One region of the Burkholderia glumae LMG 2196 genome, then DNA from elsewhere that is predicted to be linked to it. Evidence: riboswitches for the same ligand, from Rfam matches in the RefSeq annotation. Region 1 holds a riboswitch; the other holds the start of a gene.
What was found. A riboswitch is a leader RNA that binds a small molecule or an ion and turns the genes downstream of it on or off. The one in region 1 is predicted to bind cobalamin.
Positions count from the first base shown of each region.

Region 1 (5,466 bases):
CGATCGTCGGGCGCGATCGACAGCATCAGCGTGACGAGCGCGCCCCAGCCGGCCGCGATCACCACGCCGGTCAGCAGCAGCCTGGGCGACGCATCGCGCGCGTCCCCCGGGCCGGCGCGCCACGCGCCGCGCACCAGCGGCCGATAGGTCAGGCCCAGCACCAGCGCGGTCGACAGCAGCGCGCCGACGAACGAGGCCGCGTCGACGAGCCACCAGGCGGCGCCCGCGATCATCGCCGCCAGCGCGAAGCCGGCCGCGCCGCCCGACACGCCGAGCACGTAGGGCTCGGCGAGCGGATTGCGCAGCAGCACCTGCAGCAGCGCCCCGGCCAGCGCCAGCAGCGCGCCGCAGCCGAAGCCGGCCAGTGCGCGCGGCAGGCGCAGCGTGGTGACGATCTCGCCCGCGAGCGCATCGCGGCCCGGCGCGAACAGCGCGCACAGCGCCTGCCACGGCGTGATCGGCACGCTGCCGAGCGCGAGCGACGCGACCAGCACGAGCCCGGCCGCGACCGCGAGCGCGGCCCAGATCGCCGCGGCCCGGCCGGGCGTCATCGCGGCGCCGCGCAACCGCGCCCCCCGCATGCGGCGCGCGGCGCGCGCGGCATGATCGACGCCCTACGGCTGCCGCCAGCCGATCGTGACGTAGGCGCCGCGGCGCGGCGTGTTGTACCCATACGCAAGCTGATAGTCCTTGTCGAGCAGGTTGTCGAGGTGCGCGCTCACGTACCACGATTTCGTGATGTCGTAGCGCGCCGTCAGGTTCACGATGCCGTAGCCGCCGAGCGGCTCGCCGCTGTCGTCGCGCGCGCCGCTCACGAGCCATTCGCCGCCCACGCGCCAGCCGCCGAACGCGCGGTTTGCCGAGAACGACGCGAAGTGCCGCGCGCGGCGCACCAGATCCTGGTTCGCGCTCTCGTCGACAGGGTTCTGCAGGGTCGCCGCCACGCGCAGGTCGGTCTTGCCGAGCTGCCCCTGCCACGCGCCCTCGATGCCCTGCACCTTGGCGCGCCCGACGTTCTGCGCGGTGTAGACGAAGCCGGTGGCGTCCGGCACGTACTGGATCAGGTTGGTGTAGCGCGTCTGGAACAGGCTCAGGCGCATCACGCCGAGCGCGTCCGAGGCGTACTGCAGCGCCGCCTCCACCGAATGGCTGCGCTCCGGCTGGATCGCGGGGTTGCTCGCGCCCGGGAAGTACAGGTCGTTGAAGGTCGGCGCGCGAAACGCGTCCGACACGCTCGCCGTGACTTTCCAGTGCTCGCCCAGGTCCAGGCCGTAGCCGAGATAGTAGCTGTTCGCGCCGCCGAAATCCGAATACCCGTCGCGCCGGACGTTGGCCTGGAACCGGTTGTTGCCGAAGCGGCCCGTGTAGCCGAGCCAGCCAGAGTTCACATGGCGCCGCGGCGCCGCGTACTCGTTCGAATCGAGTGCCTGGTCGAGCCGCTCGTAGCCGGCCTGGACGGTCTGGCCGCGCGCGAGCCGGAAATCGTTTTGCCAGGTGTACTGGCGGTTGTCGGTATCGAAGTGGTCGGTATAGGCGCCGTTGAGCCAGGACTGGCTGCGGTCGTTGCCGGTCGAGACGCGCAGATGCGTGGTCCAGCCGTCGGCCAGCCTGCCGTCGGCGAACACCGATAGCTGCTGCACGCGGCTGTAGAGCGTGTTGAGGTCGGTGGGCAGGCCGAACGCATTGTCGTAGCTGTTCGCGCCGTTCGACTGGAAGTAGGTGAGCCCGGCGCTCCAGCCGTTCGCGAAGCGGTGCTTGAGCGCGGCCGAGACACTCTCGCCGAGGTTGCCGTTCGCATTCGGATTGGCGCGCGGCTGCTGCGCGGGGTTCAGCGCGGAAAAGCCGTCGGTCTTCTCGCGCGAGAGCGCGAGCGAAAAGGTGCTGCGGCCGTCGCCATCGAGCCGGCCCGACACGCCCGCGTCCTGCGACTGCGTGTGGTAGCTGCCATAGCCGGCCGAGAACCAGAAGCGCGGCGGATGATTGCCGCCGTCGCGCGTAAACACCTGCACCACGCCGCCGATCGCACCCGAGCCGTACAGCGACGAGACGTTGCCGTTGACCACCTCGACGTGATCGATCTGCGCGAGCGGCAGCTGGCTGAGCTGCGCGGCGCCGAGGCTGGCGGAATCGACGCGCACGCCGTCGATCAGCACCAGCGACTGGGTGGACTGCGCGCCGCGCAAAAACAGCGTGGCGGTGGAACCGGGGCCGCCGTTGCGCACGATCTGCGCGCCGGGCGCGAGCGCGAGCAGCCCGGGCAGATCGGTGGCGCTGCCGTGGTCGATGTCCTCGCGCGTAAACAGCGTGGTCTGCGGCAGCGCGTCGGCGAGCGTCTGCGGGCTGCGGCTCGCGGTCACGACGACGGAATCGAGGACGGCCGGCTCGACGGCGCCGGCCGCGGCCGTGGCGGCGGGCGCCCGGCTCGCCCCGGCAGCCGGCGCGGAAGTGGAGACAGACGGGGGCGGCGCGGATGCGGCGGACTGCGCCCGGGCGAAGCCGGGCAGGCCGCATAGCGCGGCGAGCGTGGCGCGAACCAAAGCGGTGCGCATCGGAAAACATCCTGTCGACAAGCGCGGCCCCCGCTTCCCCGCAGGTTCCGCCTCACGGAAGCGGCGCACGCGGGCGACACGCTTCCCCACTCCGGCCGGTATCCGGGCTGGCGACCACCGGCCCCGCCTTCCCGCGCGCGAGCGCAGTGGCCCCGGCCATCCGTGCGCGGTCGCGCGAGCGCGAGGGAAGGCCGATCCAAAGGGGTGGTTCGCGTCGTGATCGATGCGCGATCGACGCGGTCGCTTACCGTTGCGGGGGCAGCGCAGGTTGGCTCGTCCGGATCGGCGGCTTCCTGCTTCCCGTTTAACTGCGTGCGACAAGGTCTCGCACGCATGCACCGAAGCGGCGCCAGTGTAGGAGCGGGTCTAGCGAGCGTCAAGCAAAGCGCGCCGCGCGCTGGCGGCCGCCATGCAGCGCGGCGCGGCCCCTCTGCGGCGGCATGGCGGACCGCGCGCAGGCGCGTGCGCGGCATCCGGCATTTGCCGCGCATTTCGCGGCAAGAAGCGGGGGTGTTACGTCTGGATACGTTACAAAAGTCGGAACACCGGCGTTTCCGCGCTAAAATGCCCGGTCTTTAGAGGACGCAGCAGATGCTCAACGAACTCGAAACCCTATCCCAGAACATTGGCCGCCTGATCGCGCTGAACCAACGCCATCATACGGAACGCATCGCACTCGAGGAGCAAGTCGCGCAGCTGCGCGCGCAGGCCGAAGCCTTGCGCGTCGAACTCGACCAACTGCGCGAGGAGCGCAACGCGCTGGTGGCCGAACGCGACACGCTGTCCGCGAAGATCGACGACGCCCAGGTGAAACTGAATGCGATCCTCGAAAAACTCCCGCGTACGAAGCAGGCGGCCGACGGCGAGAGCCAGCTCGACCTGCTCGACGCCCCGGCCGAAGCGGCGGGCAGCGGTGCGTCCAGCCACGGAGAACATGCATGACCACCAAGCAGATCGAAGTCTCGATTCTCGGCCAGGCGTATCGCCTCGCGTGCTCGCCGGAAACCGAAGCGGCGCTGCTCGAAGCGGTGGCACGCGTGGACGCCGAGATGTCGAAGATCCGTACCAATAGTTCGGTGCGCGGCACCGACCGGATCGCGGTGATGGCCGCGCTGTCGCTGGCCTCGGAGTTGCTTCGCCTGCAACAGAGCGTTCGCCACGGCGAAGCATTTCCCGCCGAGGAAATCCGGCGTACAATGCGCCACATGAACGAACAGCTCGGCGCGGTCCTGGCCCAGCACGAAGCGCGGTAAGCGACGCGCTCACGGCGGCGGTTCGGTCGGAAAGATTTGGTTGGAACGATTTGCTCAGCTTCCCTGCCTGGTTCGCCAAGGTCATATATTCCTTGAACCAATGCCATGTGCACGGTTGCGGAAATTTGTAGCACGGGCGCGCGCGTCACTCTGTCTGATGTACCCGAAGTGCTGCTAACTGCGACCAATTCTGAACCTCAGGTTCAGGATGCCGGCCTAGCGGCCAAGGCGGGGACCTATTCGACGGCATCGGACCTTGTCCGATGCCGTTTTTCATTGGCACCGCCGCCTGGCCGCGGTGCGCGGCGCACGGCCTGCCGCCCCCCTGTTCCCTGTCGCGCGGAGCATCCATGCAATTCTGGCTGATGAAATCCGAACCGGACGAGGCGAGCATCGACGATCTCGCCGCCGCGCCGCAACGCACGCTGCCATGGACCGGCGTGCGCAACTATCAGGCACGCAACTTCATGCGCGACACGATGCGTGTCGGCGACGGCGTGCTGTTCTACCACTCCAGCTGTCCGGAGCCGGGCATCGCCGGGCTGGCCGAAGTCGCGTCCACACCGTATCCCGACCCCACCCAGTTCGACGCGGACAGCCCGTACTACGACCCGAAATCGAAACAGGACGCGCCGCGCTGGGTGCTGGTGGACGTGCGCTTCGTGAAGAAGACCGCGCTGGTGCCGCTCGCCGCGCTGCGCGAGCACGACGCGCTTGCCGAGATGCGCGTGCTCGCCAAGGGCAACCGGCTCTCGATCACGCCGGTCACGCGCGCCGAATGGCGCTTCATCACCGAGCGGCTGATGAAGTGAGACCCGCGCCGCCGCGCCGCTCGCCGGGCCGGCCCGGATCGGCCCGCTGGCGGGCGCCGCGCCGGAACTCGGCGCATCTTTCGTCGGCCTAATGATCGCGCAAACGGCGCAGACGCAGGTTCGCGCCCGTTTGCCTCGACACGACGCACGGCACCGCGAACGCTCGCGGCTACCGCGCACCAACCGGAGCTCACACGATGAAAAAATCCGCTGCCGCACTCGCGCTCGCCATCTCCACCCTCGCCCTCGGTGCGGCCCCGGCCGCCCGCGCGCAGGTCACGCCGCCGCCCGCCGGCGTGCTGTCGCTGTCGGCCCAGGCCAGCACCGACGTGCCGCAGGACGTCGTCGACATCACGCTGTTCTACGAGCAGGAGGCGAAGGACCCGGGCAGCCTGACGGCCGAGCTGAACCGCCGCGCCGATGCGGCGCTCGCGCGTGCGCGCGGCGTGTCGGGCGTGAGCGCCCACACGGGCGGCTTCTCGGTGTACCCGAGCACCGACCGCGACGGCAAAATCTCGGCCTGGCGCGGCCGCACCGAGATCGTGCTCGAATCGCGCGACTTCGCGGCCGCCTCGAAGCTGGCCGGCGACCTGTCGAACTCGCTGCAGGTCGGCAACGTCGCGTTCTCGCTGTCGCCCGAGGCGCAGCGTGCGGCCGAGCAGAAGCTGACCTCGCAGGCGATCGAGTCGTTCCGCGACCGCGCGGCCGAGGCCGCCAAGGCGTTCGGCTACAGCGGCTTCGCGATCCGCGAGGTGAACGTGGGCGGCGGCCGCAGCGTGCAGCCGTATTCGCGCATGATGGCGATGGACGCGGCGCCGATGATGGCCGCCAAGGCCGCCGCGCCGATCGCGG
Region 1 covers NZ_CP009435.1:285,584-291,049, forward strand. The annotation lists gene KS03_RS13885 (FecCD family ABC transporter permease) at 1-551, opposite strand, end outside; gene KS03_RS13890 (TonB-dependent receptor plug domain-containing protein) at 615-2,549, opposite strand; cobalamin riboswitch at 2,626-2,907, opposite strand; gene KS03_RS13895 (coiled-coil domain-containing protein) at 3,141-3,491, shown strand; gene KS03_RS13900 (cell division protein ZapA) at 3,488-3,802, shown strand; RNA gene ssrS (6S RNA) at 3,860-4,041, shown strand; gene KS03_RS13905 (EVE domain-containing protein) at 4,153-4,614, shown strand; gene KS03_RS13910 (SIMPL domain-containing protein) at 4,812-5,466, shown strand, end outside.

Region 2 (5,466 bases), 960 kb from region 1:
CAGCCAGAAATAGAAGGCCAGGTAGGCGTGCGGCGGCACGATCTCGGCGTCGTGGTAGCTTGCGTAGTCGTTCGCGTCGCGCGTGCGCGCCGGCTGGATTCCGACGAACACGTGCCCGGCGCGCCAGCCCGCGATCGGAAAGCGTCCGTGGCGCAGCGCCGGCTCCTGCTCGGGCATGCCCCAGCGCGCCTCGATCGCCTCGCGCGCGGCCGCGGGCAGGCGTGCGTAGTGCCGGCGGTAGGCGTCCATCGCGAGGCTCTGGAACGCGGGCCGGAGCGCGCTTTGCGCCGCGTCGTTGGTCACGCCGCCGGTGAGCCGCGCGAGCAGCGCGTCGCCCGAGGCCGGCAGCGGCCCGGCCAGCGTGTAGCCGGCCTCGCCGAGCGCGGCCAGGATGCCGAGCGCCGAGGCCGGCGTATCGAGCCCGACGCCGTTGCCGATCCGCCCTTCGCTGGTCGGGTAGTTGGCCAGCACCAGCGCGAGCCGCTTGTCGGCGTTCGGCGCGGTGCGCAGCCGGCACCAGCGCCGGCTCAGCTCGGCCACGAAGGCCACGCGCTCGGCGTCGGGCTGGTAGCGCACCACGTCCACCTCGGTATGCGGGCAACGATAGGCGAGCCCCTTGAAGCTGATCGCACGCGTGACGATGCGCCCGTCCACCTCGGGCAGCGCCACGTGCATCGCGATGTCGCGTGCCTGCAGCCCCTGCGGGTCGGCCAGCCAGGTCTCGCGGTTGCCGCCCGACAGGATCACCTGCAGCACCGGCGCGTCGCCCGCCAGTTCCTCGGCGGCGGGCGCGTCGATCGCGCCGGCCGCGAACGCGGTGGTGTTGAGCACCAGCGCCACGCGCTCGGAGGCCACCAGCCGGTCGATCACCTCGCGGCTCGCGGCGTCCTTCAGCGAGGTCACGGCGATCGGCAGCGGGTTGAGCCCCTCGCGCTCGAGCGCGTCGATCAGCGCGTCGAACACGGCCGTGTTGGCGGCCTGCCAGTGCGCCTTGTAGAACAGGATGGCCACCACCGGCGCGCCCGGCGTCCAGCGCGCGCGCCAGTGGTCGAGCGTGGCCGGCTCGTGGGCCGGGTGATAGAGCGCGGCGGCCGGCAGCGGCCGCGGCGGCGCCGGCTCCTCGCCCACGCCGAGTGCATGGAAGGCGATGCTGCGCAACAGCGCCTGCGCGTTATGGGCGCCGCCCTCGCGCAGATAGCGCCACCATTGCCGGCACCGCGCCGGCTCGACGGTGCTCCGCGCGATCAGGTTCGGATCTTCCTGCAGGTCGCCCGAGAACATCGCCAGCCGCTGGCCGCGCCGTTCGGCGAGCGCCACGGCCTGCTCGATCCCGTAGGGCCAGTAGGCCTCGCCGCCCAGATGGTCGATCACCACCACGCGTGCATGCTGCAGCACGTCCTCGACGTAGAAATCGACCGACGCGGGCTGCCGCAGGAACGTCAGGTTGGCGAGCCGCACGCTCGGGAAGCCCTCGCCGAGCCGCGGCACGACGCTCGCGAGCAGCGCCAGCGTGGTGTCCGCCGAACTGAGGATCACGATCTCGGCGGGGCGCTGGTCGATCCGGATCACGCCCTGCGTGTCGTCGACGAAGCCGCCCGGGGTGGTGCGCAGCAGATGCATGGCGGCGCGCGGCGCGTCAGGCCGGCTGGGCGGCGCCGAGCGCGGCCGTGAAGGCGCGCTGCAGCGCGGCCGCGTCGAGATCCTCGCCGATCAGCACGAAGCGGCTGACCTCGTCCTCGCCGTCCCGCAGCCGGCGGTCGAAGTAGCTGTCGAAGCGTCCGCCCACGCCCTGGATCACCAGCCGCATCGGCGTGCCGGGCAGCACCGCGAAGCCCTTCACGCGGTAGATCGTGTGGCCGTCCACCAGCGCGCGCAGCGCGGCGACGGTCGCCTCGCGCGAGCTCACGCGCGCCTGCACCACCACCGAGTCGAACTCGTCGTGGTGGTGATCGGCGTCGTCGGCCGAGCCGTGATGATCGTGGCGCAGGTGGATGCTGTCCTCCGAGGCCGCGTTCAGGCCGATCAGCGTGGCCAGGTCGAGCTCGCCGCGCTGCGCCCGCACGATCTTCACGTGGGCCGGGATTTCCTCGCGGATCGTGGCCTCGACCGAGGCGAATTGCGCCTCGTCGAGCAGGTCGGTCTTGTTGACGATCACCAGGTCGGCCGACGAGAGCTGGTCGGCGAACAGCTCGTGCAGCGGCGATTCGTGATCGAGGTTCGGATCGGCGCGGCGCTGCTCGTCCACGGCGTCGGGGTTGTCGGCGAACTGGCCGGCCGCGGTGGCCGGGCCGTCCACCACGGTCAGCACCGCGTCGCAGGTAAAACTGTTCTTGATCGACGGCCAGTTGAACGCCTGCACGAGCGGCTTGGGCAGCGCGAGGCCCGAGGTCTCGATCAGCACGTGATCGATCTCGGCGCGGCGCTCGACCAGCGCCTCCATCACCGGATAGAACTCCTCCTGCACCGTGCAGCACAGGCAGCCGTTGGCGAGCTCGTAGAGCTGGCCGGCCGCTTCCGCGCCCTCTTCGCAGCCGATGCCGCATCCCTTCAGGATCTCGCCGTCGATGCCGAGTTCGCCGAATTCGTTGACGATCACCGCGATCCGGCGGCCCGACGCGTTCTCGAGAATGTGACGCAGCAGCGTGGTCTTGCCGCTGCCGAGGAAGCCCGTGACGACGGTCACGGGAATTTTGCGCATTTGCATGGGAAGGATTCCGTCGGTGAGTCGGTGGATGATGCCATCGGCGCGTGGCAGGAGCGATCGCAAACGGGCCGCCACGCCGGCGGCCCGGGACAGCGCGCCGCCTCCCGCGGCGCGTCCCTTGCGGAGCCTCCCGCGCCAGCGCGCGCCGGGCCAGGCGCGCCGCGAGCGCGGCGGTTCCGCCGTTCTGGCCGGTATCCGGGCTGGCGACCGCGCCGCTTCGCCTTCCCGGACGCCGGCGGCATCCAGTGGCCTGGCCGCGCGTGACGCGCACGCGCGGTGAAGCGGGCCTCGCATCGCCTCTTTGCGATGCAGTCGCTTACCGTTGCGGGGGCAGCACAGGTTGATCGCGGCCGCGGCGCGGCCCGATGCCCTGTTTCCCGTTCAACTGCGTGCGCAGGAATCCGCACGCGAGCACCAAAACGGCTGCGAGTGTAGGCGCCGCGCCGGAACGCGTCAAGGCGCGCGGGCCGGGCCGGCGCGGGCGGCCCCGCCCCGCCGGCTGGCGGCCCGCCCGGCGCCGCTGTGCTATCGTATGCGCGCGTCTGGTGCCCGCTGCCGCGTTCGCGGCGGCGGTTGAACGGGAAACAGGAAGCGGCGTGCGCAAGCGGCACCTCGCCTGGCCTGTGCTGTCCTCGCAACGGTACGCCGCCGGCGGTCCGCTCCCAGCGGGCCGCGCGGATCGACGAACGCCACTGCCGCACGCGGCGGGAAGGCCTCGATCCGTTCGTTTCGATCGGCGGTCAGCCCGGATACCGGCCGACGCAATGGCGGGTTCACCCGCCCGACACGGCGCTCGCGAGGTACGCGCGCCGCGCCAGCGCGCTGTTCCGATCAACCGGCTCGATCCCGCTTTCGCATGACCCGCTCAGCCTCGCGTTTGGCGCCGAGCCACGCGCTGCCATCCGCCGCGACGCCGGCGGCCACGGCGCGCGTGTGCGACGCCCTGCTGCCCACGCCGCCCCTGCCGGCGCGCCCCTGCGCGCCGTGCGCCGGGGTGCCCGATGCCGCCGATGCCACGGCCTCGCGCGCCGCGCCATGGCGCGTCGCGGTCGGCATCGGCTGCCGCGCCGGCCGCTCGGCCGAGGCGATCGAGGCCGCCATCGAGGCCGCGCTGGCACGCCACCCGGGCCTCGGGCGCGAGGCCGTCGCGCTCGTCGCGACGCTCGACGCGAAGGCGGCCGAGCCCGGCCTCGTCGCCTGCTGCGCGCGCCATGGCTGGCCGCTCGTGGCGATCACGCGCGAGGCGATCGCGGCGCTGGCAGGCAGGCGCGCGGCGGGCGGCGACATGGGCCGCGCAGCGGACCAGCGGGCGCCCGTTTCGGCGGTGCAGGCGCGCTTCGGCATCGACGGCGTCTGCGAGCCCTGCGCGCGCGCGGCCGCGCCCAACGGCACGCTGCTGGTGACGAAGACGGTCGTCGACGGCGTGACCGCCGCGATCGCCGGACCGCTCTGAGCCTCGCGCGCCCTCCCCCCAATTTCCGCACTCAGGAGACCCGATGAAAACCGATCCCGAATCGCATCAGCGCATGACCGAACGCCGCCGCGCCGGCCACGAGAAGAAGCAGGCTGCGGCCACCGTCGAGAAGGGGCTGCTGATCGTCAACACCGGCAACGGCAAGGGCAAGACCACGGCCGCCTTCGGCATGGCGGTGCGCGTGCTCGGCCATGGCATGCGGCTCGGCGTGGTGCAGTTCATCAAGGGCGCCCTGCACACCGCCGAGCGCGACCTCCTGGACACCTTCGCGCAATGCGATTTCGTCACGATGGGCGACGGCTACACCTGGAACACGCAGAACCGCGACGCCGACATCGCCACCGCGCGCAAGGGCTGGGACGCGGCGCGCCGCATGATCGAGAGCGGCGAATATCAGATGGTGATCCTCGACGAGCTGAACACCGTGCTCAAGTACGAGTACCTGCCGCTCGACGAGGTGCTGGCCGTGCTGGCCGCGCGCGCGCCGATGCTGCACGTGGTGATCACGGGCCGCCACGCGCCGGACGCGCTCGTGGAGGCCGCCGATCTCGTCACCGAGATGCGGCTCGTCAAGCACCCGTACCGCGAGCAGCACGTGAAGGCGCAGCGCGGCGTGGAGTTCTGATGACGGCGGCCGGCATGCCAGCCTGTCCCGCGCTGCTGATCGGCGCGAGCGGGTCCGGCCAGGGCAAGACCTCCGTGACCGCCGGGCTCGCGCGGCTGCACCGGCGGCTCGGCCGGCGCGTGCGCGTGTTCAAGACCGGCCCGGACTTCCTCGACCCGATGATCCTCGCGCGCGCGAGCGGCGCCGAGGTCGAGTCGCTCGATCTCGGCATGGTCGGCGAGGCCGGCTGCCGCGCGCTGCTCGCGCACGCGGCGGCCGAAGCCGACCTGATCCTGATCGAGGGCGTGATGGGGCTCTACGACGGCACGCCGAGCAGCGCCGACCTGGCCTGCCGGTTCGGCGTGCCGGTGGCCGCGGTGATGTCGGCGACCTCGATGGCGCAGACCTTCGCCGCGCTCGCCTTCGGGCTCGCGCGGTTTCGCCCCGAGGTGAGGTTTCACGGAGTGCTCGCCAACCGGGTCGGCTCGGCGCGCCATGCCACGCTGCTGCGGGCCGCGCTGCCCGACGACATCCGCTGGCTCGGTCATCTGCCGACCGATGCCGGCATCGCGCTGCCCGAGCGACACCTCGGGCTGCACCAGGCCGGCGACATCGCCGATCTCGACACGCGGCTGGAGCGCGCGGCCGACGCGCTCGCGGCCACCGCCCTCGCCGAGCTGCCGC
Region 2 covers NZ_CP009435.1:2,981,705-2,987,170, forward strand. The annotation lists gene cobN (cobaltochelatase subunit CobN) at 1-1,620, opposite strand, end outside; gene cobW (cobalamin biosynthesis protein CobW) at 1,637-2,704, opposite strand; cobalamin riboswitch at 2,874-3,138, opposite strand; cobalamin riboswitch at 3,230-3,479, shown strand; gene KS03_RS25890 (cobalamin biosynthesis protein) at 3,699-4,157, shown strand; gene cobO (cob(I)yrinic acid a,c-diamide adenosyltransferase) at 4,201-4,803, shown strand; gene KS03_RS25900 (cobyrinic acid a,c-diamide synthase CobB) at 4,818-5,466, shown strand, end outside.
Region 2: it holds a riboswitch for cobalamin, as region 1 does, so the genes downstream of both, cobW (cobalamin biosynthesis protein CobW) here and KS03_RS13890 (TonB-dependent receptor plug domain-containing protein) in region 1, are expected to answer to the same signal.